DNA from 3 places in the Yersinia alsatica genome. Region 3 is predicted to be linked to each of the others. Evidence: riboswitches for the same ligand, from Rfam matches in the RefSeq annotation. Region 3 holds a riboswitch; each other region holds the start of a gene.

Region 1 (9,940 bases), 1.2 Mb from region 3:
TCTCTGCATGCCCGAGTCAAAGTCCGTATTACTGAAGAAATTCGTAATACCGAAGGCGAAAGCACTTCGCGTACCAGCATCATCGATACGACTGTAGGCCGTGCTATTTTGTGGATGATTGTCCCGAAAGGCCTGCCTTACTCTATCGTTAACCAGCCGCTGGGCAAAAAAGCTATCTCTAAGATGCTGAACACTTGTTACCGCATCCTGGGCTTGAAACCAACGGTTATCTTTGCTGACCAGATCATGTACACCGGTTTTGCTTACGCAGCACGCTCAGGCGCCTCTGTAGGTATCGATGACATGGTTATCCCAGAAGCGAAAGCAGGGATCATCGAAGAAGCTGAAACTGAAGTTGCCGAGATCCAGGAACAGTTCCAATCCGGTCTGGTAACTGCAGGTGAACGTTATAACAAAGTGATCGATATCTGGGCCGCGGCTAACGAACGTGTTGCCAAGGCGATGATGGATAACTTGTCTGTTGAAGATGTTGTCAACCGTGACGGCGTTGTTGAACAGCAGGTTTCCTTCAACAGCATCTTTATGATGGCCGACTCCGGTGCGCGTGGTTCTGCTGCACAGATTCGTCAGCTGGCAGGGATGCGTGGCCTGATGGCTAAGCCAGATGGTTCGATCATTGAAACGCCAATTACTGCGAACTTCCGTGAAGGTTTGAACGTACTTCAGTACTTCATCTCAACCCATGGTGCTCGTAAAGGTTTGGCGGATACCGCATTGAAAACTGCGAACTCCGGTTACCTGACCCGTCGTTTAGTTGACGTGGCACAGGATCTGGTGGTGACTGAGGACGATTGTGGTACCCATAACGGTATCGTGATGACCCCGGTTATCGAAGGTGGTGATGTTAAAGAGCCACTGCGTGATCGCGTACTGGGTCGTGTGACCGCAGAAGAAGTTATCAAGCCGGGTACGGCTGATATTCTGGTTCCGCGTAACACCCTGCTGGACGAAAAATGGTGTGATCTGTTAGAAGAAAACTCCGTCGACAGCGTTAAAGTTCGCTCCGTAGTAAGCTGTGAAACTGACTTCGGTGTGTGTGCTAACTGCTATGGTCGCGACCTGGCACGTGGCCACATCATCAACAAAGGTGAAGCAGTTGGTGTTATTGCAGCACAGTCCATTGGTGAGCCGGGTACCCAGCTTACGATGCGTACGTTCCACATCGGTGGTGCGGCATCTCGTGCGGCAGCAGAATCTAGCATCCAGGTTAAGAACAAAGGTAGCTTGAAACTGAGCAACGCCAAGTTCGTTACCAATGCAGCTGGCAAGCTGGTGATTACTTCTCGTAACACCGAGCTGAAGCTGATCGACGAATTCGGTCGTACTAAAGAAAGCTACAAAGTGCCTTACGGTGCTGTAATGGGCAAAGGCGATGGTGCAGAAGTTCAGGGCGGCGAAACCGTTGCTAACTGGGATCCGCACATCATGCCAGTTGTGACCGAAGTGAGCGGTTTCATTCGCTTCGCGGACATGGTTGACGGCCAGACCATTACCCGCCAGACCGACGAACTGACTGGTTTGTCTTCTCTGGTAGTACTGGACAGCGCAGAACGTACCGGTAGCGGTAAAGACCTGCGTCCGGCACTGAAAATCGTTGATGCCAAAGGCGACGATGTATTGATCCCAGGTACAGATATGCCTGCTCAATACTTCCTGCCAGGTAAAACGATTGTTCAGCTGGAAGACGGTATTCAGATCGGTGCGGGTGATACCCTGGCGCGTATTCCTCAGGAATCAAGCGGTACCAAGGATATTACCGGTGGTCTGCCACGTGTTGCTGACTTGTTCGAAGCACGTCGTCCGAAAGAGCCTGCAATCCTGGCTGAAATCAGCGGGATCATCTCGTTCGGTAAAGAGACCAAAGGCAAGCGTCGTCTGGTGATCTCACCGTTGGATGGTAGCGATGCATACGAAGAGATGATTCCGAAATGGCGTCAGCTCAACGTGTTCGAAGGTGAAATTGTAGAACGCGGTGACGTGGTTTCCGACGGCCCAGAATCTCCACACGACATTCTGCGTCTGCGTGGCGTTCACGCGGTTACCCGTTACATCACCAACGAAGTGCAGGAAGTTTACCGTCTGCAAGGCGTTAAGATTAACGATAAACACATCGAAGTTATCGTTCGTCAGATGCTGCGTAAAGGCACCATCGTTGATGCAGGTAGCACCGACTTCCTGGAAGGCGAGCAGGCAGAAATGTCCCGCGTTAAAATCGCTAACCGTAAGCTGGCAGCTGAAGGCAAAATCGAGGCTACGTTCACACGTGACCTGCTGGGTATCACCAAGGCATCCTTGGCGACCGAGTCCTTCATCTCTGCGGCTTCGTTCCAGGAAACCACGCGCGTTCTTACTGAAGCGGCTGTTGCCGGTAAACGTGATGAACTGCGTGGCCTGAAAGAAAACGTAATCGTGGGCCGTCTGATCCCAGCCGGTACCGGTTATGCTTATCATCAGGATCGTATGCGTCGTAAAGCTCTGGGTGAAGTTCCAGTGGTTCCGCAAGTTAGCGCGGATGAAGCGACTGCTAACCTGGCTGAATTGCTCAACGCCGGTTTTGGTAACAGCAAAGACTAATCTCTTTGTTGGTCACCAACGTAAAAACCGCTCCTTTCGGGGCGGTTTTTTTTGCTTATTTTTCAGGATGAAAACGGAAGACTTATTGGAGAGAGCGGCCTAAATGACGATCCCAATCTTTCCAAACCGGTTGCAGCCCTGCTAGCGTTAATGCCTGCGCAACCTGCTCAGGAGTCCGATTATCATGCGGAGCAAACTGTTCAAGCTCGGGGTGATTATCTGCATATCCCCCCGGTTGAGTTTTCGAGCCGGCACTGACATTATTAATCGCCACTGGAATCACGTTATCGCGAAAGAAAGGCGACTCGCGGGTGGATAAGGACAGTTCCACATCTGGTGCAAACAGGCGAAAAGCACAAATCAGTTGCAGCAGTTGTGGCTCACTCATCAGAGAGGCGGGTTCAATGCCCCCAGCACAAGGCCGTAAACGTGGGAACGAGATAGAATAGCGGCTCTGCCAATAAGTTTGTTGCAGGTAAAACAGATGCTCTGCCAGCATGTAGCAGTCAGTGCGCCAACTGTTCGACAAACCAATCAAGGCACCCAGTCCGATCTTATCGATCCCCGCGCGCCCCAAACGATCCGGAGTTGCCAACCGCCAGTGAAAATCCTGCTTATGGCCGCGCAAGTGGTGCTGCTGATAAGTGGCGGGATGATAGGTTTCTTGATAAACCATCACGCCATCCAATCCCAATGTTTTAAGCTCCGCATACTCTGCTTCCGCTAATGGCTGAACTTCCATCATCAGCGAGCTGAATTGGCTGCGGATAGCGGGGAAATGGCGCCGGAAATAGTCCATCCCGACTTTTGCCTGATGTTCGCCGGTAACCAGCAGTAAGTGTTCGAAACCCAATGCTTTGATGGCTTCACACTCACGAATGATTTCCGTTTCATCCAAAGTTTTGCGCTTGATACGATTACTCATTGAAAAACCACAATAAGTACAATCATTGGCACACAGATTAGAGAGATAAAGCGGCACATAAAAACTGACGGTATTGCCAAAGCGCTGACGAGTCAGTTGCTGAGCTTTTTGCGCCATGGGTTCCAGATAAGCTGATGCCGCCGGTGAAATCAATGCCATCAAATCGTCACGATTGGGTTTAGTGGCATTAATGGCTCGTTCAACATCCATAGCGGTTTTGCTGTTAATGCGCAGCGAAATATCATCCCAATCCAATTGTTGCCAGCGCTGAGTAAAATCTTCAGACATGATTTTTTTCCTCTAGCTGGCTAAGGAAGCCGGTCAATGGGCTGGTGGCATTGGCTTGCAGTTGACTTGAGCCTAAACCGGCCTGACGCGCCAGAGTTCCTGCTTCAACAGCCAGCCGGAATGCTTGCGCCATTTGTACCGGCGAGCGTGCGACAGCAATGGCGGTATTCACCAAAACAGCATCTGCGCCCAACTCTATAGCTTCAAGAGCATGGCTTGGGGCACCAATCCCAGCATCGACCACCACCGGTACTTTGGCTTGTTCGATAATGATTTGCAGAAAGTCGCGGGTACGTAATCCCAAATTTGAGCCAATAGGTGCTCCCAATGGCATCACGGCCGCACAACCAACTTCTTCCAATCGTTTGCATAATACCGGGTCAGCGCCGCAGTAAGGCAAAACGACAAAACCCTCTTTCACCAGGATTTCGGCAGCTTTCAGGGTTTCTATTGGGTCGGGTAGCAAATACTTCACATCTGGGTGGATTTCCAGCTTCACCCAATGAGTACCCAGCGCCTCGCGAGCCAGGCGAGCAGCAAAAATGGCTTCTTGTGCGGTTTTTGCCCCCGAGGTGTTGGGCAACAAACGCACCCCTAATTGGCGCAGAGGGGCCAGAATGGCATCGTTGCCAGCATGTAGATCCACGCGCTTCATCGCCATAGTAATCAGCTGTGAACCGGAGGCTTGCAGTGCTGCTAACATCAATTCAGCCGTGGCAAATTTGCCCGTGCCGGTAAATAAACGCGAGGTAAAGGTAGTATCGGCGATTTTCAGCATGTCAGCCCCCAGCAATCGCTTGGAAAAGCAAAATGTTATCTCCGGCGCGCAACTGATACTTTTCCCAGTCAATGCGGGGGATGATGACCTGATTAATCGCCAGTGCCGTACCCGGCTGGTGGCGATTTAACTGATTGAGCAGCTTGTCAGCGGTGATGTTGGCCTCCACCTCTAACGGCTGGTCATTGAGCATAATGAGCATGGAGTTTGTCGTCACAATCCACCTCCACAGGCAGGGCAATGTGCCGCCCGCGTGAGTTGCAGGGTGCTCCAGCTCTGCTGCTTACCATCGAATAACCGCAGCTTGCCGCTCAATGGCGAAGGAAGCCCCGCCAACATTTTGATGGCTTCGAGTGCTTGCAAAGTACCAATCACCCCCACGACTGGCCCCAATACACCAGCGGTACGGCAGTTTCGCTGTGGCAGTTCTTTGTCTGGATAAAGACAGGCATAGCAACCATGGGAATAGGGCGGCTCAATCACCAGCAACTGCCCACTGAACCCAACCGCACTGCCGCTAATCAATGGCTTATGCGCTTTGATGCAAGCTGCATTCACCTGATGGCGGGTCTCCATGTTGTCGCTACAATCAAGCACTAAATCGACCCCAGCGACGGCATCAATCAATGCTTCTCCCGCGAGTCGCGTATCAAAGGCGATAGCTTCAATCAGTGGATTGAGACTTTGCAGGTGGTGTTGCGCCAATCGGGCTTTATTTTGGCTAAAAGATGTGGGCGAAGTGCGAACTGGAGTAGGGCTGATATCCGTAGTGCGATACAGAATTTGGCGCTGTAAATTAGTCAGTTCGAGCTGGTCATCGTCAACTAGTAATAACCGCCCAACGCCCGCTGCCGCCAGATAAAGGCCCGCAGGGGAGCCCAGACCACCCAGCCCGACAATCAATACGCTGGCACTTTTCAGCTTCAATTGGCCTTCAGGGCCAATATCTTCCAGTAACAATTGGCGGCTGTAGCGCAAGAATTCACTGTCACTTAGCTCATGCTTGTTGATCATCGCTCAGCTCCTTGCCCTCAATCAGGTGCAGCAATTGCGCAGTTGCTTGCTGCCAATCATCAGCTTGAGTAATAGCACTGACCACAGCCACACTGCCGACGCCGGTTGCCAATACCGCAGGGACGCGCGCGATACTGATGCCACCGATAGCGACGGTGGGGTAATCAGGGGTGTTATCAACCATTTGTTTAAGAACTGCCAGCCCCTGAGGGGATGACGGCATCTGCTTGGTCTGGGTCGGGAAGATATGCCCCATGGCGATATAGGAAGGCCGCACAGCCTTGGCGATCGCCAGCTCATGCCCATCGTGGGTGGAAACACCCAGCCGTAATCCGGCCTGTTGAATAGCCGCTAAATCAGTGGTTTCCAGATCTTCCTGCCCCAGATGAACACCATAAGCGCCATGCTTAATCGCCAACCGCCAATAGTCATTGATAAATAAGCGCGCCTGATAGCGTTTGCCCAATTCAATGGCAGCAGCAATATCTTGTTCGACCTGTGCATCCGCTAAATCTTTAATACGCAATTGGATGGTGGTCACGCCCACGGCCAGCAGCCGCTCTATCCACAGCAATGAATCGACCACTGGGTACAATCCAAGGCGCTGTTTGGTCGCCGGGAAACCTTGCTCAGCAGAAAATGAAGCATGATCAGACGGATTCATTATTTGCCTCCGTTTTCAGATTCGCTGGGCTGTGGTACAGCTCACTGCCACGGGAGCGGAACTCGGCCGACATCTGCTCCATACCGGATTGCAAAACCGCTATTGGCTGAGCCGCTGTCTCTTGCGCGGCCGCCAGTTCTTGTTTAGCGGCATAGTCACGCACTTCTTGTGAAATCTTCATGGAGCAGAATTTCGGCCCACACATTGAGCAGAAGTGAGCCACTTTTCCTGACTCTTGCGGCAGGGTTTCATCGTGATAAGCCCGGGCGGTTTCTGGATCGAGTGCCAAATTGAACTGATCTTCCCAGCGGAATTCGAAGCGCGCTTTTGACATGGCATTATCGCGGATCTGTGCACCGGGGTGGCCTTTCGCCAGATCCGCCGCATGGGCCGCAATTTTATAAGTGATAAGCCCTTGCTTCACATCATCTTTATTGGGCAGGCCAAGATGCTCTTTGGGAGTGACATAGCACAACATGGCGCAACCAAACCAACCAATCATGGCGGCCCCAATACCCGAGGTGAAGTGGTCATAGCCGGGGGCAATATCCGTGGTCAATGGGCCTAAGGTATAAAACGGCGCTTCGTGACAATGCTCCAACTCTTCGGTCATATTGCGGCGAATCATCTGCATCGGCACATGGCCCGGGCCTTCAATCATCACCTGTACGTCATATTCCCAGGCAATTTTGGTCAATTCCCCCAAGGTATGTAGCTCAGCGAATTGGGCTTCATCATTCGCGTCCTGAATAGAACCAGGGCGCAAACCATCACCCAGAGATAATGAAACGTCATAGGCTGCGCAAATTTGGCAAATATCGCGGAAGTGCTGGTAGAGGAAATTTTCCTGATGATGGGAAAGGCACCATTTCGCCATAATAGACCCGCCACGGGAAACAATTCCGGTCAGTCGTTTGGCTGTCATCGGTACGTAACGCAGCAGCACGCCAGCATGAATAGTAAAGTAATCAACCCCTTGTTCGGCCTGCTCTAATAACGTGTCGCGGAATATTTCCCATGTTAGGTTTTCAGCCACGCCATTAACTTTTTCCAGCGCCTGATAGATAGGAACCGTGCCGATAGGGACCGGGCTGTTACGCAAAATCCATTCACGAGTTTCATGAATATAGCGGCCGGTGGACAAATCCATCACGGTATCTGCGCCCCAGCGGGTAGACCACACCAGTTTTTCCACTTCTTCTTCAATAGAGGACGTCACGGCGGAGTTACCGATGTTGGCATTCACTTTCACCAGAAAGTTGCGGCCAATAATCATGGGCTCAGATTCAGGGTGGTTAATATTGGCAGGGATAATCGCACGACCGGCGGCCACTTCTTGGCGAACAAACTCCGGCGTGATGTTTTCCGGCAAGTTAGCACCAAAGGCTTGCCCCGGATGCTGGTGGCGTAATACTTCACCGCGAATCCGCTCACGGCCCATATTTTCTCGTAGGGCGATAAATTCCATCTCCGGCGTCACTTTACCGGCTCTGGCGTAATGCAATTGCGTAACACATTTACCATCAATCGCTTTTTTAGCGCGTGGGAGATGCTCAAAACGCAAATGATCCAAACCTTCATCAGCCAAACGTTGCTGGGTAAAGCCAGAGCTGAGGGTCGTCAGTGCCTCGGTATCCTGACGGTCGGCTATCCAGCTATCACGCAATTTGGGTAAACCGGCATGGACATCCAGTTTGGCGCTCGGGTCGCCATAAGGGCCGGAGGTGTCATAAACCGGAATAGCTTCGTTATCTTCATAACTTGGCGTGTCTTTGCTGCCGCCGATCAATGTCGGGCTGAGTTGGATTTCACGCATCGGGACTTGAATATCGGGCCGTGAACCTTGCAGATAAATTCGTTGCGAGTTAGGGAAAGTCACTCCTTGCAGGGTATCGATAAATTGTTGCGCTTCTTCGCGCACTTGTTTCCGGGGTATAGCTTTACGCGGGAGTGATGAGTTTTGAGTTGTATTATTAGACATAGCAAATTCCTACCAGTGTGGTTTATAGGGAAAATTGCTTGTCTGGAGCTTGGCGGGAGTAACGATGTTGGCCAGTGACCGGCAGCCACCTGTAAGGGGAAGACGGGCCTGTAGCGATAAATTACTCTTGTTCCCTTCGCGGGTATTAACCCGATCAGGTTCCGCGGATCCCGAATTAACGGTCTCAGCCTGCGTTTGCTTCCCTAAGAAAGCAGGTGCTAGGCACTCCGACAAGAGCCTTGAGTATATGAGGTTATCTTAAAACTACAACCCCACCAGAATAATTGGCTTATTACGCATCACTGATATCAATTTGCTTTTGTTTGCAGGTCAATCGGCTGAGCGGCTTGCCATGACTCGGCAGCCCACTGAATTAATTGATCTTCTAGCCTGAAACGGGCATCGAGTGCTTCGCCGATATCGGATAAAGCCTGTTGAAACTCGGTGCAACTATCTTGGTCTATCTCAATGTTTGTATAGCGATCATGGAATGCCATGATAGTTTGAGTGTTATTTTTTAAGGCAGGATAAACTTTGGTCGTCAGCGCCATTTTCGGGCTGGATGCACCTTCTACCTGTTTGATAATTCTATCGTAGATATGAAAATGTCCTGAGGAGAGATAATCCACCAGATTATGGCAAAAGTTCTCCAGCGCTTTTTCATTAAGCGGGGTATGCTTTTCTTTTTGCGGCTTAATACCGATCACTGCGCAATACGAGACTAAAAGTTCTTTACGTGCATGAAGCCATTGATCAATTAATTCATTACTGCCGCCAACGCGTTGAGTCAGGCTTTCCAGTCGGTTGAGCATGAGCGACTCCATGAGTAAGAATACGTCAATATGGGTTACGGAAATGTAACAAGCCAGATTCTAGATTGCCAGTGAAGTCGAGGTTGTGCAACAACGATATGGAACTACAACTTACAGGTAAAGAAAGTGGCTGGTGGATTGTCAGTCATGAAAACAAATTATGGTTACCAAAAGGGGAGTTGCCGCAAGGTAATGCCGCCAATTGGTCATTACAGGGCGCAACCGCCAGACAGATTGGTGAATGGCAAGGCCAGGCTGTTTGGCTTATTCGCCAACAGATGTCTACCGATATGGGCTCAGTGCGGCAATTGCTGGATGTGGATCGCGGTTTATTCCAATTAGCAGGGCGAGGGGTGCAATTAGCGGAGTTTTATCGCTCTCATCGCTATTGTGGTTATTGCGGTCATCAAATGCATGCCAGTCGTACCGAGTGGGCTTGCTTATGTAATCACTGCCGTGAACGCTACTATCCGCAAATCGCGCCTTGCGTCATTGTTGCCATTCGCCGTGGTGATGAAATTTTATTGGCGCAGCATGTTCGTCATCGTGGCGGTATTAATACCGTGCTGGCTGGGTTTGTCGAGGTCGGCGAAACGTTGGAACAGGCCGCCTCTCGTGAAGTTTTGGAAGAAAGTAATATCCACATTAAGAATCTGCGTTATGTGACCTCACAACCTTGGCCGTTCCCGCATTCGCTGATGATGGCGTTTATGGCGGATTATGACCACGGCGAGCTGCGCCATGATCCTAAGGAGCTGCTGAATGCCGGTTGGTATCGTTATGATCAATTGCCATTATTGCCGCCACCAGGCACCGTGGCACGCCGGTTGATTGAAGATACCGTGGCATTGTGTCGCAGCGAGCAGGACAGCTAAAGCTGGCA
Region 2 (9,940 bases), 1.2 Mb from region 3:
ATTTGCAGCTCGGGCCGCAACTGGACGCTAAAATTCGGGATCGTGCGGCGCGGTTTGTGCAGTTCGACAGCTTCCACGAGATTTTGCCGCATGTAGAAAATCGTATTATCCCCAGTGCGACAGAGAAAGATGCCATCGGTATTCCCAAACCTGAATTTTACTATGCAATGGATGATTACGTTCGCAAAAGTGCGGTGCATACCCAGCAAGTTTATGCTGAGGCGGCAAGGTTAATGGGCGGCACTGAAGTTCAGTTCCACAATAATTTCGCTAACAATAATCATATTACCGGCACCACCATCATGGGTAATGATCCGAAAGATTCAGTGGTAGACAGTGATTGCCGCACCCATGACCATAAAAATTTATTTATCGCCAGCAGCAGTGTGATGCCAACCGTGGGGTCAGTGAACTGTACCTTGACGATTGCCGCGCTCTCTTTGCGCATCGCTGAAACATTAAAGGCCGAGGTGTAAGATGAAAAAACCAACCCTGGGTCACTCAGTGAAATTGCTGCTTCTTGCATTGGGATGTGCCGCCAGCGGATATGCCAGCGCTGACGCTAACTTGATTGCGCGTGGTGAGTATCTGACCAAAGCCGCTGACTGCGTGGCCTGCCACACTACCAAAGACGGCAAACCTTTTGCCGGTGGATTGGCATTTAAAACCCCGATGGGAACATTGTATTCACCCAATATTACCCCGGATAAAGCAACCGGGATTGGTAGTTGGACCGATGAGGAGTTTTTGCGCGCATTGCATGAAGGGAAAGGGAAAAATGGTGAAAATCTCTACCCGGCATTTCCTTATACCTCCTACACCTTGCTAAAGGATGATGACGTCAAAGCGATCAAAGCTTATCTGTTCAGCTTGCCAGCAGTGCATCAGCCAAATCGTGAAAATGATATGCCGTTCCCATTCAATCAGCGCTGGGGATTATGGTTCTGGAATCTGGTGAACTTCGACGGGCAGCGCTTCGAACCTGATAGCAGCAAAGATGCACAATGGAATCAGGGCGCTTACTTTGTTGAGGCGCTAGGGCACTGTGGTGAATGTCATACGCCACGAAATATCACCATGGGCATGAAAGACAGCAAAGCCTATGCGGGTACTGAGATTGATGGTTGGACGGCATTCAATATTACCTCAGATCCTCATGCCGGGATTGGTGGCTGGAGTCAGGAGCAGATTGTGCAATATCTGCGTAGCGGCCATGTTGACGGCAAAGCTCAGGCTGCGGGGCCAATGGCGGAAGTGATTGAAAATAGTACTCGCCACTTAACCGATAGCGATCTGAATGCGATGGCGGTTTATCTGCGCACCTTGAAACCATTGAATCCAGATGATGAAACTAAGAGTCGTTCAGATTGGGGGCAACCCGCAACCAGCGTTAATACTTTACGCGGCATGCCGTTCACGGCAGATAACAACACCGAGGGTGCGCGTTTGTATTTAGGGAATTGCGCTTCTTGCCATGGTTTTACCGGTGGGGGTGTACAGGATGGTTACTATCCTTCACTGATGAAGAATTCGGTGGTCGGGGCGTCGGCACCTAATAACCTGATTAATGTGATTCTCCACGGTGTATCGCGTAAAACAAATGATGGCGAAGTATTTATGCCTGGTTTTGCAAACACATTGACGGATGAGCAGGTGGTGAGTTTGAGTAATTATTTGCTGCAACAGTTTGGGCAACCGGCACTGAATATCAAAGCTGATGATGTCAAATCATTGCGCGGAGAGTAATTTCGCTCATTATTTATAAAAAATAAGGGAGCTGAGGCTCCCTTTTGAGTTTTCGTTAATTGCTCTTTTCAAGTTCGTTCGCCAGTTTATGAGCATTTATCTGCAAATTTGGTGTTACATTCTTCATGCTATCAAAAAAATTAGGGAATTCTTTGCTAATTTTAGCTGCCTGTTCATTATTGCAATGTAAGCTGTTGGATACGCAGTTTCGTAATTGCATGATCAGGTTTGACTTGTTTTCTGAGTTTAATATTATGTTGTTTAGTGAATGTGCTTTTTTATTTATTATGTCAGAGCTAAGTCTTTCTTCATTTAAATTAAAACGTACTCCTCCACCACAGGATATATAATGTATTTCATTTTCAACTCGTGTGTCATAGGTGAAAAGTCTCTTGTTCGATGGGATGGTGTCATAAGAAACATTAGAGTCAAAAATAAAGACCACCTTATCTATTTGACTATTGTCTGTATCTAACTGACTGAATCTAAATGATGTTGCATCGTTACTCATGAGGTTGGAAATTTGTGTTTTTTCCATATTTGCCTTGACGTAATATTGTTCCTCACCACTTTCTAATTTAACCGAGTTAAGCTGGATTACTTTTCTATCACCTAACCTCCCAACTGTGTCTTCTGGTTCGAATTGAGGAGTCAAAGAGTGACTGATTGAACTTATAATATGGTCTATTGCATGTTTTCTGCTTTCTAATATTTCACTGTGGTTGTTTTTTTCTGATGATACACTATTCAATTGAGTGATATGCGTTGTTGTAAGGTTCGGTATGTTTGATATAGGGCCCATAAATAGTCCTTTTAAAATTGACTGAATCACAAATCTATTGTATTGAATAAATTCAAATTTACTATTCAGGCTTTTATCTGGGTTTTATCCTATACAGATGTAAAATTATTTAATCTTTTCATTATGCCAATGCATTAAAATATAGTCGCCGTCATTGCTTCTACCGGTGGCAATCGGTACCCAGCCGTTTTTTTGATAAAAAGCCAGTGCTTGCTGGTTTTTTGCTAAACATTTTAATGAACCATGAGTGGTAAATAGCTCTTGTGCCGCCTGCAATAATGCTTTTCCCGCCCCGCGATGCTGCATTTTCGGATCAACGAACAGATTATGCAGGAAACTCTCTTCCATAAATATGGAGGCAAAACCGAGGTGCTCATCACCGTCGATAGCGACCAAAATGGTCTCCCAAAGAGTGGTGCGGTCAAAATCTTCCAGACGAAAACGCTCCCCATCCAACCAGCTAAACGTTGCCCGACGTGCTGCCAAATACAAGGTGCGTAAAAATGGGCGGTCACTCTCTTGATACGGTCGAATCTTGATACTCATGCTGTGGTTTGCCTACGTCTGTGAAATTGATCATTGGGATAACTAATACAGGATTGATCTTCTACCATCTGCCCGTGATAATAACAATTCTGACTCGGGGTGCCTGCCACAAACAGTGGCATGGCTGAGATATTACCCGTATTACCTGATCTGGATTATGCCAGCGTAGGGAAGTCGCGGTATCACAGGTACCGTCTTCTTGACCGCCGGTTAGGAGGAATATGTACGTTCAACCTGCCGTTTTTTCTTCAGTTGTTGCCACTCACACCGCACCATTGGCCATCTTGCCTGCTGATATATCTGCGGGGACGCATTCATGACGCGCATAAATGCACTCACCATTGCTGGAACTGACCCGAGTGGTGGCGCAGGTATTCAGGCGGATCTAAAAACCTTTTCAGCATTACAAGCTTACGGCACCACAGTGATCACCGCATTGGTGGCGCAAAATACCCGTGGCGTACAGTCGGTCTATCCCATCGAACCCGCGTTTGTTGCGGCTCAATTAGATTCGGTCCTCAGTGATGTGCGCATTGATAGCGCCAAAATAGGCATGCTGGCTAATGCGGATATTGTGGATATTGTTGCCACGCAACTGCGCCGCTACCCGATTCCATTTGTGGTGCTGGATACCGTAATGGTCGCCAAAAGCGGTGATGCGCTGCTGGCACCAGAGGCGGTTGATGCTGTGCGCCGGCTGCTGCTACCTCAGGTTGCCTTGATTACTCCCAATTTGCCAGAAGCTGCGGCATTACTGGGTTGCCAGCCAGCACATGATGAGCAAGAGATGTGTGACCAAGGGCGAGCGCTGTTGGCTTTAGGTTGTCAGGGAGTGCTGATGAAAGGGGGCCATTTGAGTGGTGAAGATAGCCCAGACTGGCTGTTTACCCCCCACAGTGAACAGCGTTTTGTGACTCGTCGGGTTGCAACCCGGCATACCCACGGCACGGGCTGTACCTTATCGGCAGCACTGGCAGCATTACGGCCACGACACGCAGGTTGGGCCGATACCGTGAATGCCGCCAAACATTACCTACAAGGGGCACTGGAACAAGCCGATACCCTTGAGGTGGGGCAGGGAATTGGGCCGGTGCATCATTTTCATCAATGGTGGTAATATCCTTCATCCTTGACATTGCTGCGGTGTTAGCGGCGCTCATGCGCCCGAATCACTTACTCAAGTAAGCTCATCGGGACTTTTTCGCTTACTGCCTTGCCGCAATGCCAATGATTTTGGATATATCCTGCGCCCTTGACACTGCTGCGGTGTTAGCGGCGCTCATGCGCCCGAATCACTTACTCAAGTAAGCTCATCGGGACTTTTTCGCTTGCTGCCTTGCCGCAATGCCAATGATTTTGGATATATCCTGCGCCCTTGACACTGCTGCGGTGTTAGCGGCACTCATGCGCCCGAATCACTGACTTGGTATTGGATGAGTGCTATTCCGCTTTCTGTGCCAGCAAATAGCGCTGTGTCATTGTAAACATGGCGATGGCACGTTGCAGATGATGAGCATCAAAACGGTTAAGCAGATAACTGTCTGCGCCTTTACGTGGGCGAATGCGCAGTGACAGTTTTGGCTCGCCAGCTTCGTCCTTTATGAGGTCGAACTGATAGCTGCCAATATCTTTTTCATCTTCCCGCCAGGAAATTTGTACTGCGGGTAGGGGATTTTCTGCTGTTGGCTGCCTAATGGCAAAAAAGTAATCTCCCGCCCAAAAACCGGCGTAATCCCCGTCAGCTTGTAAATGTTTAGTCTTGAAAATGGGGGCTGCGGCGAGCTGGTTAATAGCCTCGCCGGTGATATCTTGATGTGCTTGCTGCCACAGTGGGGCATTATTTTCTAACTGCCAGCAGGCAGCACCCAGATAGTCATTCAATGCGCGCCAATCATTATCCAACTGATGCCGCAATTCCTCCTCGAGAATATTGCGATATTGCTGCATACCACTGGGTTGATCGCCCAGAGTTTCGTAAGTGATTAACTCCATGGTGCGCGGTTTGCGGCGAAAACTCATCCACAGCACCATTTTGGGAATACGAAATTCAATCGATTGAATGCTCAGCCGATAGCGATCACCCATGTTGACCACAAAACCATTAGCCGTTCCGCGTTTATTCTGATAATTCCGCACCACGACCACACTATTTAGCCCCATCCAACCAGTGACATAGTGTTCACTGTCAGAGTTGGCGACATCCAGGTCAATCACCATTTGGACGATTTTATCGCTCTCAAGTTTGTCCAGCGGATGGGCATCCTCGGCGGAGTAATACAGCTTCTCGGGGGCTTCGGGTAACTCAAGGGTTAACATGGTATGGCCTTTATCGGGAGTTTATAGCCGAGATATTCATCGGCTCATTGATATCTGGTTTATAGCTTACCTCAAGCTGTCATACAGATTGCGCTATAACGAGAATTAGGATGAAAATTCGTGCTATGGATCAACTTTTTCGCCAGTTAGCGGTCCTAGACATGCAAACTAATATCACGCCTGCAAATTGATTGCACAGAGGCTAGTTCAAGGCCCGGCGAGTAGACTAATCAGATAATAAGGATTTTCGATAATGAAAGGTCATCACACCCTCCATTGTCTTGTTGCTGCAGCAATACTCAGTGCCAGCTCCTGGACTATGGCACAGCCGGCTACCTCAGTGGCATCAGCACCTGTTCAGACCGCACCAGCTAAACCTCTTCCGACCACCGCCGACCTTCTGCAACAGCCTGTTTATAAAAATAGTTGGCAAAAAATGGTGAAGAGCCAGAAAAATCTACCCGCATGGGCGCGTAAAGGGGTAGGGACGTCCGGGCCTTATGAGGTCATCAACTGGGAAGGGCAGCAATATAAAGTGGGGCGTATCTGTAAACCCCATGATTGCAGCAATAACTTTATGTGGGTGGCATTTAGTCGGGATAAAAAACAAAGCTGGCAGGCGTGGGGGATGCGAGTCTCTGTGGATGACAAGCCGCAAGCTCTCGATAACCCGAGCCAGTTTGCCACCCATCAGTGGCTGGGCCGCCCTGATGAGAAGGTGCAGGCCATGTTGAAACAGCAGCTACAACAAGATCCTAACTGGCACTAGTTAATCGTCGGAGCATGATAATTAACTGCCACTATCATGCTCCAATGATTAGGCGGATGAATCAGCCGACTCCGGCCTGATGCAAGTCATGCAGGTTGATAGCACCGACTAACTTCCCATCCAGATTCACCACTGGGGCCGCACTAATATGATGTTGGTGCAGGGCTTCCAGTGCTTCACCCGCGCGCCATTGTTCTGGCAACCGGTAGCCCGGTCGGGTAATTGCCCCGGTAAGAGGTTGCTGTAAAGTCCCCCCCTTGACTAACCAGCGGCGCAAGTCACCATCGGTGAAGACGCCCACCACCCGTTGATTTTGGTCGCATACAGCGACCAGCCCTAACCCGGTGCGGCTTAACTCCAGCATGGCTTCCATCACGCTGTCAGACTCATTGACCACCGGCAAACGATCACCGATTCTCATTAAATGATGAACTCGGTTAAGCAACCGCGCACCCAAACTGCCTCCGGGGTGTGAACGGGCAAAATCTTCTGCATCGAAACCGCGATGGCGCATGAGTGCCATCGCCAGCGCATCCCCCATCATCAGGGTATTGACTGCACTGGATGTTGGCGCTAACCCCATTGGGCAGGCTTCGTGTTCAACACTGATATCCAACACACAGGCGGCACCGAGCGCTAATGGCGACTCTTTGCCCCCGGTAATTGCAATCACCGGAATGTGACTGTCGGCCAGCAAGGGCAGAATCAAATCCAGCTCTTTGGCGCGGCCTGAATAAGAGATAAAAATCAACACGTCCTGCGGGCCAATCATGCCCAAATCACCGTGCAATGCTTCGGCAGGATGAACGAAAAAGGCTGGGGTGCCGGTACTGGCCAGTGAGGCAGCGATTTTTTTGCCAATATGGCCGGATTTGCCAATACCGGAAACAACCGCTTTGCCAGTGCAGGCCAATAATAATTCACAGGCTCGGACAAAATTATCATCTAAACGGGATAACAAGCGCTGAGCTTCGGTTAGCTCAATTTCCAGGGTTTCACGGGCATAGGTAAGCAGTGGATTAGTCATCTTTATCAACCAGAATGATGTTAATGCCCATTTTCTGCAGTTCCTGCAAATATTCGTCGCTAATACCTTTATCGGTAATCAGGGTATCAACCATATTCAGCGCACAAACTACATTCGGGCTTTTACGGCCAAATTTGGAAGAGTCAACGAGCAGGATGATGCGACTGGCGGCGTGACACATTGCGGTACTGACATGATAAACTTCGTTAAACGTGGTGACACCAGCATTAAGATCAACACCATCCGCGCCGATAAACAGCTTATCAAAACTAAACTTATCAAAAGCAGACTCAGCCAGACTACCATGAAAAGAGGCTGAGCCTTTACGGTAAGTACCGCCTGGCATCAAAATGGTCTGATCGTTATCCAACTCGACCAATTCATTCACGATATGCAGGCTATTGGTCATCACCGTAATATTGTTGAATTTTGTCAGGTGCGGCACCATTTGCAGCACCGTACTGCCCGCATCAAAAACCAAACTATCACCGTCTTTAATCAATTTGCTGGCAGCTTTGGCGATCTGTTTTTTCTTTTCAGTATTAATATGCGTTTTACGATCAATGGGTTGCTCAACATCATCGCGATTTAATACGACCCCACCGTAGGTGCGAATGACCGCCCCTTCATTTTCAAGGCTGGTTAAATCTTTGCGGATAGTGGTACCCGTAGTCGAAAAATGGGCGGCGAGTTGATCGACGGCCGTTTTACCGTGTTGCTGGAGATATTCCAGGATAGCGACTTGTCGCTGCTTTGGTTTCATAACGATTCCTGCTCAAGTATTTCCATTGCCTCTTTTTCAGGCATAACTTTCACATGAAAAAGAATAACTTTCATTGTGAAAATATCATGATTTCGGTTTAATCGCTAATGATAGTGCAGTTTGACATGCTGTATCCGTAGGGAAGATCACATCCGGGATTAAATCTTGCTGATGCAACCCGTGAAGGTGCGTTAATGTACGTGGACGAGCAAAAACACTGATTCCCCGCATGATCATGCTGTCACTGACGCGCATATTTTCATCAAAAGCCAGTGCCATCACCACTCTGGGTTTAAATCGACCACCAGAACGGCCAACGCCAACTGATTTACTGTGCTGACATAACCGGTCAAAAGCGCGGTTAAACCGATTGATTTGCCACCAGCCGAGCAAAATTTGCAGTACCCAGGCAATAATAACAACGGTGATTAGTGCGGATGTTGGTGTCATATTTTGCCCCTTTTACTCTTCGCCCTTGGTGTTACAGTGGTGCTCGCTGTAACACCAAAAACCTTGAGTCAATATTTAAAACATCACTTGCCCACCAGTGATATTGATTGATTGGCCGGTACAGTAGGCTGCTTTATCACTGGCATAGAACAGCAGGGTGTTTAATACATCTTGGTAATCACAACCCCGTTTTAGTGGCACTTTATCGGTATAATACTTTTCAACTTCTTCTGGCTTAATGCCCAATTTAGCTGCGTATTGCGGTAAAAGTGACTGGAACATCGGCGATTTTAACAGATTGCCTAACATCAGTGAATGCACGGTGATACCGTAATCTGCCAAATCCAGCGCCAATGACTGTGTCAGACCCACACCACCGAATTTCGCTGCACTGTAACCGGAGTTGTGTTTGCTGCCCACTTTACCTGATTTAGAATTGATTTGGATGATGCGACCGGCAATACCATCACGAATCATTAAACGGGAGAATTCACGAGCACATAAGAAATAGCCCACCAGATTTACTTGGAGTGAACGGTCGAAATCATCCAGAGGGAAGTCAGTGATCGGGGCCGCTTTGGCAATACCCGCGCTATAAACCAATAAATTGGTTTGGTGGAAGCTTTGATCGACGGCTTTTGCCAGCATCTGCACACTGTTTTCGTTGGTGGCATCCACCTGAAAACCTTGCGCGCTGCCAGCACCATACTCGGCATTAATCTGGTCGGCAACTAACTGCGCGTTATCTGAATTTAAGTCAGCAACCGCCACTTTATAACCTGATTCGGCCAGACCGTGGCACAAGAATGCGCCCAGAGTTTGCCCACCACCGATAACTACTGCTACTTGTGTCATATACACCTCCAATACCCTTGGTCATTGAAGCTGCAGCTGTGTAAGCCCCGAATCACTGGTGCGAGTCAGTGATCCAGAACTATTGCTATGCTGCGACTTCAATAACTTTGGGGATAAATTAATAAATAAATTAGCGAATAAATTTCAATGCACTGCCGACTGGAATATCACTGGGTGTCGGGCCAATAACATGAATGGAGCCGGGAAACTCAGGCTGCTCGTCACCATTGAAACGAATAGTGACGTGGCCCAGTTCACGTAGGTTCTGGGTGGCAACGTCACCTACCGCGGTGATGACATAACGCTGTTGTGCCAGTTCCATAATGTTGCCTGCCTGTAATTCCCCATCGGTGGTGCTGTGCTGGTGGATAAAACAGAACTCTTCAATATCTTTAGGTGCCCCTTCGCGGAAGGTGATGAGCATGTCATCCAACAGCGCCTCGCGGGCGCTATCACCGATATTGATAATGGTTGTCTGATAAATAGTATTCATACGTACATCCTTAACCGTTGAATGTATTACCGAAAATCTTTGTTATGCTCTTGCCGATTGCCTAAGTCTTACTGATAAATAAAGGCTGATGCGGCCCAGGCAATCAATACTGTTGGAGCCCCTGTCAGGAAGCGGCCGACCAGTACGGATGGAACCCCAACTCGCACGGTATC
Region 3 (9,940 bases):
TTTGTCGTCATGTTAGTCACTTTTCTTGAATCTTTAGCGCTGGTGGGCATGTTATTGCCCGGCACGGTGATGATGACCAGCGTGGGCGCGCTGATTGGCAGTGGGGAAGTGGGCTTTTACTCGGCTTGGGCCGCCGCGACTGTCGGCTGTCTGATGGGGGATTGGATCTCTTATTTCATTGGTCGTCGCTTCAAAGAGCCGCTGCACCGCTGGTCTTTCCTGAAAAAACATAAATCTATGCTGAATAAAACCGAGCATGCGCTGCACAACCACAGCATGGCAACGGTACTTTTGGGGCGCTTTATTGGCCCGGCGCGGCCTATTGTCCCGATGGTGGCGGGGATGCTCAACCTGCCGCCAGTAAAATTCGCGCTACCGAATATCATTGGTTGCCTGACATGGCCGCCAATCTATTTCTTCCCCGGCATACTGGCTGGGGTGGCGATTGATATCCCGCCCAGTGCCAACAGCTATATGTTTAAGTGGCTATTATTCGTGGTTGTGGTGCTGATTTGGCTGGCATTGTGGCTGTCATGGCGCTGGTGGCGTTTTGGTAAACGTAGCCCGGACCGCCTGAGCAAATGGCTGCCTCTGACCCGTTTGCGTTGGGTGACTCTCTTGGCTATCGCCGCCGCTATCGCCAGCTTTGTGTGGCTACATATGCAACCAATTATGCCGGTGTATCGGCATCTGTTGTGGAAGGTTCTAGCCGGATAAATATCCTTCGTCTTTGACGCCGCAGGGGTGTTAGCTGCGCTCACTATTCAACAACTAATGATGTGTAGCAATCCCCAGCACGCTGGCTTCTGGGGCACTGCCGCTCACCAGCGCCTGTGTTGCGCCGTCGTAGTAAATGCGGCCGTCGACCACCAATAAGGTGCGCTCGGCGATACGGGCGGCATCATCCAGATTATGCGACACCATCAATAACGTCAGCTGGCGCTGAGAGCAAACTTGGTCAACTAATTGCAGCATTTCATTGCGCAGAGCCGGATCTAGCGCGGAAAACGGCTCATCCAGCAGCAAAATAGGCTGGCTGCGCACCAGGCAACGCGCCAGTGCTGCTCGTTGGCGTTGACCACCGGAGAGCTGAGCCGGTAGTCGCTCGAGGCACTCTTCCAATCCCACTTGTTGAGCAATTTGGCGTAACAATAACTTTTGCTCATGATTGAGTTTCAGCCCCGGATGTAAACCCAGCCCAATATTTTGTTCGACAGTTAAATGCGAGAACAGATTATTTTCCTGAAACAGCATAGATACCGGCCTTTGGGCGGGCGCAGTGTGAGTGTGGTCTTGATTGTTCAGCAGCATTCGGCCACTGACCGGCAGCAAAAAACCGGCAATCAAACTCAGCAGGGTACTTTTGCCTGCGCCACTGGGGCCGAGGATCGCCACTCGCTCGCCGGGTTGAACGCGCAAATCAAAACGCATTGGCAAGTGGTCGTACAGGTAGGTAATTTTCTCAAGCTTTAGCATGGCGGCTCGGCAGTCGTTCAATAAGAGTAAACAGCAGGAAACAGAGCAGCAGCAACAGCAAGGCAGTGACTGCGCCATCATTGCTGCGATAAGAACCTATCTGCTGATAAAGATAGAATGGCAAGGTGCGGAAGTGTTCATTACCAAACAGCGCCACGACGCCAAAATCCCCGATGGAGAGAACACTGGCAAAAGCCAGCGCCTGAGCCAGCGGGCGTTTCAGCGCAGTTAACTCAATATGGCGTAAACGGTGCCAGCCACGAATGTCCAGTGACAAGCACAGCGGTGTGTAGCGCTCGGCCAAGTCACGCATTGGGTTATCCAACACTTTCAAGGCATAGGGTACCGCCATCAGTGCATTGGTCAAAATCACCAGCGCATAGGGGGATTGCGGCAAGCCAAAAGTATCGTTGAGTAATAAGAAAAAGCCCGTTGCCAACACAATACCCGGCATCGCCAGAATCACCATGCCACTGACTTCCAATGCTTGCCCGTAAGCAGCACGTTGGCGCAGCTTTAGCTCCCGGCTACTCCACAGCAGCATCATGGTCAAGATGACACACAATAATCCGGCCCCAATGGCGATGACCAGAGAGGTGAAGAAAGCTTGCCACAGTGCGGGTTGCTGCAACACCGTCAGTATAGTTTTATTGCTGCCATCAATCACAACCGCCAGCAATGGCGGCACCATCAATAATAATGCGGCCCCAATTAACAGGGTGTCGCTGATGCGCGACCACGCGCTATCTTGCGGGTTGCGCCAAATTTGCCCGTGAGTATTTCCCACCGCCAGCACTGAGCTGAGCCGTTGGCTTAGCACCACCAATCCAAGGCAACAGCCCAGTTGGATCAGTGCCAGTAATGCGGCACGACCGAGATCATAGTCATAGCTAAGCGCCTGATAAATAGCTAACTCGATGGTGGTGGCTTGCGGCCCGCCCCCCAGAGATAGCACGGTGGCAAAACTGGCAAAACAGAGCATGAAAATCAGCGCGCCAGTGGGCAGAATTTGGCGACGAAGATAGGGCCACTCGACCAAGCGAAAATGCTGCCAGCCGTTCATACCCAACTGTGCGGCCAATTGGCGCTGTTCCACCGCAATGCTTTCCAATGACTGCAATAACAGGCGCGTCGCCAGTGGCATATTAAAGAAAATATGTGCCAGCAAAATCCCCTGTAAGCCATAAGGTGAGAAGCGATAATCCACTCCCAGCCAGCCAAATAACCCCGCCAGCCAGCCTTGGCGGCCATAAACCGTCAGGATGCCAAAGATGGCGACTAACACCGGGAGCACCAAGGTCATCGCGCATAATCGCAGCATCAATTGGCGGCCGGGAAAACGGCGGCGATATAAGGCGCGGGCGAGAAAAATCGCCGGCGTTACCGACAGCAATGCAGAGAGAAACGCCTGCCAGAAGGTAAAGCGGATCACATGCCACAGATAGCTATCCTGCCAGATACTGTGCCAATCTGCTGCCGGGGCATGGCGCCAGATAGCGGTGAACGCCAGCAGCGCGACACCGACTATCAGTCCGGCAGCCAATAGCCCCGGCCACAACCATGTGGGGATTAGCGGCTGACGGCGGATTGCCATGCCTGAATCCATTTTGCGCGATGATCAGCCACTTCTTTAGCATCAAATTGCAATGCTTTTTGTGGCACTGTGAGTGTGTCAAATCCGGCCGGTAGCGTCATTTTGATCACCGGATACATCCAGTTGCCGGTTGGAATATGGTCTTGGAAGGCAGGCGTGACAATAAATTGCATAAAGCGCTGCGCCAGTTCTGGCTGTTTGCTGGAGGCAACCTGACCGGCGACTTCAACTTGCAGATAGTGACCTTCACTAAAATCAGCGGCGGCATAGTTGCTTTTCTTCTCTTCGATCAGATGGTAAGCCGGAGAGGTGGTGTAGCTCAGCACCAAGTCCCCTTCACCTTTCAGGAACAGGCCGTAAGCCTCACTCCAGCCTTTGGTGACGGTGACGGTTTTCTTGGCCAATTGTTGCCATGCTTGTGGAGCTTTATCGCCATACACTTTTTGCATCCACAGCATTAAGCCAAGGCCGGGAGTACTGGTGCGCGGGTCTTGATAAATTATTTTCCACGGCTCTTTGCTGTCGACTAATTCTTGCAAGCTTTTTGGCGGGTTCTTCAATTTGTCTTTGTTATACACAAAGGCAAAATAGCCATAATCATAAGGGACGAAAGTTTTATTCTGCCACTTTTCCGGCAAGGTGAGGTGGCTGGTGTCCACCTGACTTGGAGCGAATAGACCGGTTTGCTCTGCGGCCTGTACCAGATTGTTATCTAAGCCTAAAATCACATCGGCCTGACTGTTTTTCCCTTCCATTCGCAGGCGGTTTAGCAGTGATACGCCATCTTCTAACGCCACAAATTTAAGTTGGCAATCGCACTCGGCTTCAAAGGCTTTTTTAATTGCCGGCCCTGGCCCCCAGTCGGCAGCGAAGGAGTCATAGGTGTAGACCGTCAGGGTCGGTTTATCAGCAGCAACAGCGGCCGCGGACAGCAAGAACAAGCAGGGAATAATGCGTTTAAACACTTTGCACTCCTTAAGAATAAAGGTGGCAAAGGTATCTGAGGCGGTAGCTAACAGCCGTCTCCGTGGGGGCGCGGTGTTATCTTTCTCAAATCCCTCCGCCGGTGTTAACCGGATCAGGTTCGACGGGTTTGCTCTCAGCAAAAACGTGCTGCGCCGCGGTTGATACAGTGTTGGGCAGTATTCGAAATCCTCACGTAGTCATGATTTACAAGGTCATGTGTACGCTCCGGTTTCTGTGTGCTGTCCGCCACTGTCTGAACCCGGCTCGCTGTGTTTTTAACACTTGCGACACTGGGTTGACCCTGGCTAGCGATATTCTTGCACCCCGTTGAGACGGCGCTATTGTAGAGATTAATCTGGGCGGGTGAAAGTGGCTTTATCCCTCGGGAGGCGTAAACCAAGCCGATTTGAAATCAAACCAGCCGAGAGTATTCATGCGCACCCCGCGCATACTGTGCTGCCCATATAATTCTAGCCAGTGATGGAACAGCGGGTGGAATTGATTTTGGCTGACCAATTTTTGACTCCAATCGGCCATTGGCAATGTATTATTTCGCCATAATTCAACATCTTGATGCAGCTCTTCATCCAAACAATATTGTAGCAACGGCAGTTCATACAGGGTAGCAAACAGGGAAAACTCCAGCGGCAGATAGAAGTTTGCGCTGCCAAGCCAGATATCACTCTGTGCATCACCCTGATACCACTGAGTGTAATCCAGTACCTGTATTTTTAAGGTGACACCATGGGCCGCCAGCAACTGGGTTAATGTCTGGCTGATGGCATCAAATTCAGAATGATCACTGTAAAAAGTCAGTGTCAGTTCAGTTAGCCCGGCGGGTTTCGGCTCCAGTGCCGTGAGCCGGTTGTGATGCCAGCGCGGTAACATGCCATAAGCGGGTGACCAGTAACGTTGATAAAAGGGATCGGCAAAGCTGAGTAGGGCCACTGGGGTGATCAATTCACATAGCCAGCGACGGATCTCTGGATGACAGGTCTGGGGCGATCGCTGGTCAAATAACAAAAAATAGCAGCCTTCTTCCAAGCGGCTTTCCAGCTCATTTTTACTGGTGTCATCAGCCTGCAACTGGACTCCAGTGTAAATCAGCTCGTCAGACAGATCGGGCAGTACCCAGATATTGACCTCGTCAATTAGTGCCCGAAAGCCAAAATAGTTATCGAAGGCCTGAATTTTCAATTGGCTATGGTGATTCCGAATCACGGAATAAGGGCCAGTCCCAATCGGATGCCGACGAAAATCCGGCTGATTTTCCCACTCTTGCGGCAAGATCATGGCGTGCGCACTGCCTAGCAACCACGGCAACCAATAATCTGGAGTACTGAGATGCACATCAAGCACATAGGGCGTTGGTGAGCGCACCGCCGTAATATGCGAAAACAGGGGCTGAGGGATTAATCGCGTCAGGCTGGTTATCACATCATTCATGTCCAGTTCACGGCCATGGTGAAAATGAATCGCGGGGCGCAGATAAAAGCGCCAATGCAAAGGGCTAATGGCCTGCCAGTGATGAGATAAGTCCGGCTCCAGTTCCCCATTTTCCTCATTTATCCGGGTGAGGCCATTAAAAATCTGCCGCACCATATGGGTTTCTGAGCGGCGCAGTGCGGTACCGGGTAATAGGTTTTGTAACGGACGATAATAGAGCACCCGCAGAATATGTTTACCTTGCCGAAAGCTGCGCCCTAGCTGGGATAGCAGCATTTGGCGCACCGCTTTTTTATCCCCAACCAGCTGGACTAATTGGTCAATATGGTCTTGTTCCAGTAACTCTTCGGCCCGCTGCTGTTGCAGTGCCAACCCGGAATAGAGGAAAGTCAGTTGTGAGCGCTTACCTCGGCCAGCTTCCGCCTGCCAGCTCAACCAGCCCTCTTGTTGCATGCTGCCTAGCAGGGAGCGGACATGGCGGCGCGAGCAACAAAGCACTTCGGCCAGTTCTTGCAAGGTAGTTTCTGTGTGTTGGCCATTAAAACGTTGCCAGAGGCGAATAAACTGTTGTTGCAAGCGCGAGGCAGACATAAAAGAGGAACTCCGCAGCAAATTTCATCAATTTTTCTTTCCCTATATTACGCAGATACTGGTTGCCAATGAAAGCGAATAGTCACCGCGATGCCAGCGCAGTCACAGCTAATGGGAGGGGTAAGATGATTTTTAATTTACAGCGTTATTCCACTCATGACGGCCCCGGTATTCGCAGTGTGGTTTTCCTAAAAGGCTGTTCGTTAAGCTGTCGCTGGTGCCAAAACCCAGAGAGCCGCTCACGCCAACCTGAGGTGCTATTTGATCCCCGCCTTTGCTTATCCGGTTGTGATTTATGCCATCAAGCTTGCCCGCAAGCTATTCAGCGTGTTGATGATCAAATTGTTATTCATCGCCAATTATTAGCCGAAGATGATATTCAGGCGCTGGCGGTTAGCTGCCCTAGCGGAGCTTTGACGCAGTGCGGCAGCCCGATTGATATTGATGCCACCATGGATACATTACTGCGCGATTTGCCATTTTATCGGCGTAGTGGCGGCGGCGTGACGTTGTCCGGCGGCGAACCTTTTATGCAACCCGCAGTGGCCGCTGAATTATTGCAGCGTTGCCATCAGCTTGGCATCCATACTGCGGTTGAGTCTTGCCTGCATACGCCGTGGCGCTATATCGCCCCCTCTTTACCTTGGCTTGATTTGATGCTGGCGGACCTAAAACATACCGATGAACACCGTTTTCAGCAGTGGACCGGCGGTTCAGCCAAACGCGTCATGGATAACTTTCGCAAGTTAGCCGCCGCAGGCACCAATATCACGGTACGGGTGCCGCTAATCCCGGATTTCAATGCTGATAACCACTCGGTGCAAGGGATTGTCGATTTTGCCGCCGATGAAATTGGTGTGAAAGAGATTCATTTTTTGCCTTATCACACTTTGGGTATCAATAAATATTCACTGCTGGGTGAAGCCTATCTGGCAGCCAGTACCCCTTTAGACTCTCCTGATCTGCTGGCCTTCGCGGAAAGTTATGCCCGTGACAAGGGCCTTACCGCAATTTTAAGAGGATGACGCAATGACCACTCTCGATTTGGTAACCTTAAGCGAACGGACAAAACAGCATAAAAACGCACTCATTCATATTGTGAAACCGCCAGTTTGTACTGAGCGAGCGCAGCATTATACCGAAGCTTATCAACAGCATCTGGATAAACCCTTACCCGTCCGGCGCGCGCTGGCGCTAGCTCATCACTTACAGCAACGCACGGTATGGATTAAGAATGATGAGCTGATTATTGGTAATCAGGCTAGTCAATTACGCGCCGCGCCGATTTTCCCTGAATATACCGTCAGTTGGATAGAAAATGAGATTGACGAATTAGCCGATCGCCCCGGCGCAGGGTTCTCGGTCAGCGAGCAAGATAAAGCAGTATTGCACCAGCTGTGCCCGTGGTGGCGCGGTCAAACCGTGCAAGATCGCTGCTATGGCATGTTCACCGATGAACAAAAAGCGCTGCTGGCAACCGGTATCATCAAAGCGGAAGGCAATATGACCTCCGGTGATGCGCATTTAGCGGTTAACTTCCCGTTATTGCTGGAAAAAGGGTTGGATGGCTTACGCGCTAAAGTGACCCGTCGCCGCTCCCGTCTGCAACTGACAGACTGGAGTGATCTGCATAAAGAACAATTCCTGAAAGCAATTGATATTTCATTGGCGGCACTGAGCGAACATATTGAGCGCTATGCAGCAGTTGCCCGGCAAATGGCCGCAGAAGAAACCCGCGAATGGCGGCGGATTGAGTTGCAAACTATCGCCGCGAACTGCGATTTAATTGCGCATCAGCCACCACAGACTTTCTGGCAAGCTTTGCAACTGTGCTATTTCATTCAGCTAATTTTGCAAATTGAATCCAATGGCCATTCAGTTTCATTTGGCCGTCTGGATCAGTATTTGTATCCGTGGTATCGCCGCGATGTTGAGCTGGAAAACACCCTGAGTCGCGAGAAAGCGATTGAGATGCTGCATAGCTGCTGGCTGAAACTGCTAGAAGTGAACAAAATCCGCTCTGGCTCGCACTCCAAAGCTTCGGCGGGTAGCCCGCTTTATCAAAACGTCACTATTGGTGGGCAAAAACTGGTGCAGGGCAAGGCCATCGACGCCGTCAACCCGCTCTCTTATGCCGTGCTGGAATCCTGCGGGCGCTTAAGATCAACTCAGCCTAACCTCAGTGTTCGCTACCATGCGGGTATCAGCGATGACTTCCTTGATGCTTGTGTACAAGTGATTCGCTGTGGCTTTGGTATGCCAGCCTTTAACAATGACGAAATTGTTATTCCTGAATTCATCAAGTTGGGTGTCGAGCCACAAGATGCTTACGATTATGCGGCAATTGGCTGCATTGAAACCGCTGTCGGCGGCAAATGGGGTTATCGCTGTACGGGCATGAGTTTCATTAACTTTGCCAGAGTGATGTTGGCGGCCTTGGAGCAAGGCCGTGATGCCACCTCCGGGCAGGTATTCTTGCCACAGGAGCAGGGGCTGTCGAAGGGAAACTTCGCTGATTTCTCTCAAGTGATGGCGCAATGGGATGAACAGATTCGTTATTACACCCGCAAATCCATCGAAATCGAGTGTGTAGTGGATACCGTATTGGAAGAAAACGCCCACGATATCGTCTGTTCCGCGCTGGTGGATGACTGCATTGAGCGCGGCAAAAGTATCAAACAGGGGGGCGCGCGCTATGACTGGGTTTCTGGTTTGCAAGTTGGGATTGCTAACTTGGGGAACAGTTTGGCGGCGGTGCGCAAGTTGGTCTTTGAGCAACAACTTATTGGTCAGCAGCAGCTGGCAACCGCATTAGCCAATGATTTTGCCGGTCTGAATGGCGAGCAACTGCGCCAACATCTAATTAATTCAGCACCTAAATATGGCAATGATGTTGATGATGTTGACCAACTGTTAGTGCGTGCTTACCAGACTTATATTGATGAATTGAAGCAATATCACAATACCCGATTTGGTCGGGGACCTATCGGCGGCACCTATTACGCAGGGACATCATCAATCTCTGCCAACGTTCCTTTTGGGGCGGCAACCATGGCAACACCGGATGGCCGCAAAGCGCACAGCCCATTGGCGGAGGGCGCAAGTCCCGCTTCTGGCACTGACCATTTAGGGCCAACGGCGGTGTTTAACTCACTGTCGAAGTTACCGACGGCCTCTATTCTGGGGGGCGTGCTGCTCAATCAGAAGCTGAATCCATCGACACTGGATAACCCGCGGGATCGTGAAAAACTGATGATGATGTTGCGCACCTTCTTTGAAGAGTATCTGGGCTGGCACGTGCAGTACAACATTGTATCGCGCGAGACCCTACTTGATGCTAAGCAGCATCCAGATCGTTACCGTGACTTAGTCGTTAGGGTCGCCGGTTATTCGGCTTTCTTCACCGCGCTATCGCCCGATGCGCAGGACGATATTATCGCCCGAACCGAACATACCCTGTAATTTTTTGTTTGAGTTGATGTAGTTAAGTGTTGTGAGTCTTGCGGTAGTAGCGAGAAAACCTGTATTAAAATTTCTGAGTAATGGTGTGTTTCACCAGCCAGTGGGATATCCCGCTGGCTTTTTTTCTTTTTACTCAGTGCCCTTAACTCCACAGTATTGTGGGTGGTTGCAATTATTTGGGTATAAAATCTATTCGGGTTTTCTGTTTATAAATTTACGTACTTCTGTAGCATGGCCAGTCATAGCTGTTTCTGGCGTTGGAGCCTGGAATGAAATCTGCATTAACCTTTTCCCGTCGTATTAACCCGGTTTTTCTCGCGTTTTTTGTGGTGGCCTTTCTTTCCGGTATTGCTGGGGCTTTACAAGCGCCAACGCTAAGTCTATTTCTCAGCACTGAAGTGAAAG

The links. Region 3 has a riboswitch for thiamine pyrophosphate ahead of thiB (thiamine ABC transporter substrate binding subunit). Riboswitches for the same ligand answer to the same signal wherever they lie in the genome.
Positions count from the first base shown of each region.
Region 1: another riboswitch for thiamine pyrophosphate. It lies ahead of thiC (phosphomethylpyrimidine synthase ThiC); the one in region 3 lies ahead of thiB (thiamine ABC transporter substrate binding subunit).
Region 2: another riboswitch for thiamine pyrophosphate. It lies ahead of thiD (bifunctional hydroxymethylpyrimidine kinase/phosphomethylpyrimidine kinase); the one in region 3 lies ahead of thiB (thiamine ABC transporter substrate binding subunit).

Region 1 is NZ_CP104006.1:4,513,950-4,523,889, reverse strand. It holds gene rpoC (DNA-directed RNA polymerase subunit beta') at 1-2,595, shown strand, start outside; gene thiH (2-iminoacetate synthase ThiH) at 2,678-3,808, opposite strand; gene N0H69_RS20435 (thiazole synthase) at 3,801-4,586, opposite strand; gene thiS (sulfur carrier protein ThiS) at 4,588-4,788, opposite strand; gene N0H69_RS20425 (HesA/MoeB/ThiF family protein) at 4,800-5,600, opposite strand; gene thiE (thiamine phosphate synthase) at 5,584-6,264, opposite strand; gene thiC (phosphomethylpyrimidine synthase ThiC) at 6,251-8,245, opposite strand; TPP riboswitch at 8,360-8,485, opposite strand; gene N0H69_RS20410 (Rsd/AlgQ family anti-sigma factor) at 8,554-9,057, opposite strand; gene nudC (NAD(+) diphosphatase) at 9,156-9,932, shown strand.
Region 2 is NZ_CP104006.1:2,015,348-2,025,287, forward strand. It holds gene N0H69_RS08895 (GMC family oxidoreductase) at 1-476, shown strand, start outside; gene N0H69_RS08900 (cytochrome c) at 478-1,746, shown strand; gene N0H69_RS08905 (hypothetical protein) at 1,802-2,548, opposite strand; gene N0H69_RS08910 (GNAT family N-acetyltransferase) at 2,654-3,094, opposite strand; TPP riboswitch at 3,180-3,283, shown strand; gene thiD (bifunctional hydroxymethylpyrimidine kinase/phosphomethylpyrimidine kinase) at 3,411-4,211, shown strand; gene N0H69_RS08920 (hypothetical protein) at 4,535-5,410, opposite strand; gene N0H69_RS08925 (inhibitor of vertebrate lysozyme family protein) at 5,664-6,179, shown strand; gene gutQ (arabinose-5-phosphate isomerase GutQ) at 6,241-7,206, opposite strand; gene srlR (glucitol operon DNA-binding transcriptional repressor SrlR) at 7,199-7,969, opposite strand; gene gutM (transcriptional regulator GutM) at 8,054-8,419, opposite strand; gene srlD (sorbitol-6-phosphate dehydrogenase) at 8,495-9,274, opposite strand; gene srlB (PTS glucitol/sorbitol transporter subunit IIA) at 9,405-9,767, opposite strand; gene srlE (PTS glucitol/sorbitol transporter subunit IIB) at 9,836-9,940, opposite strand, start outside.
Region 3 is NZ_CP104006.1:786,664-796,603, forward strand. It holds gene N0H69_RS03470 (DedA family protein) at 1-717, shown strand, start outside; gene thiQ (thiamine ABC transporter ATP-binding protein ThiQ) at 772-1,476, opposite strand; gene thiP (thiamine/thiamine pyrophosphate ABC transporter permease ThiP) at 1,463-3,070, opposite strand; gene thiB (thiamine ABC transporter substrate binding subunit) at 3,046-4,035, opposite strand; TPP riboswitch at 4,109-4,203, opposite strand; gene sgrR (HTH-type transcriptional regulator SgrR) at 4,412-6,073, opposite strand; gene N0H69_RS03495 (glycyl-radical enzyme activating protein) at 6,199-7,098, shown strand; gene N0H69_RS03500 (formate C-acetyltransferase/glycerol dehydratase family glycyl radical enzyme) at 7,103-9,535, shown strand; gene N0H69_RS03505 (sugar efflux transporter) at 9,805-9,940, shown strand, end outside.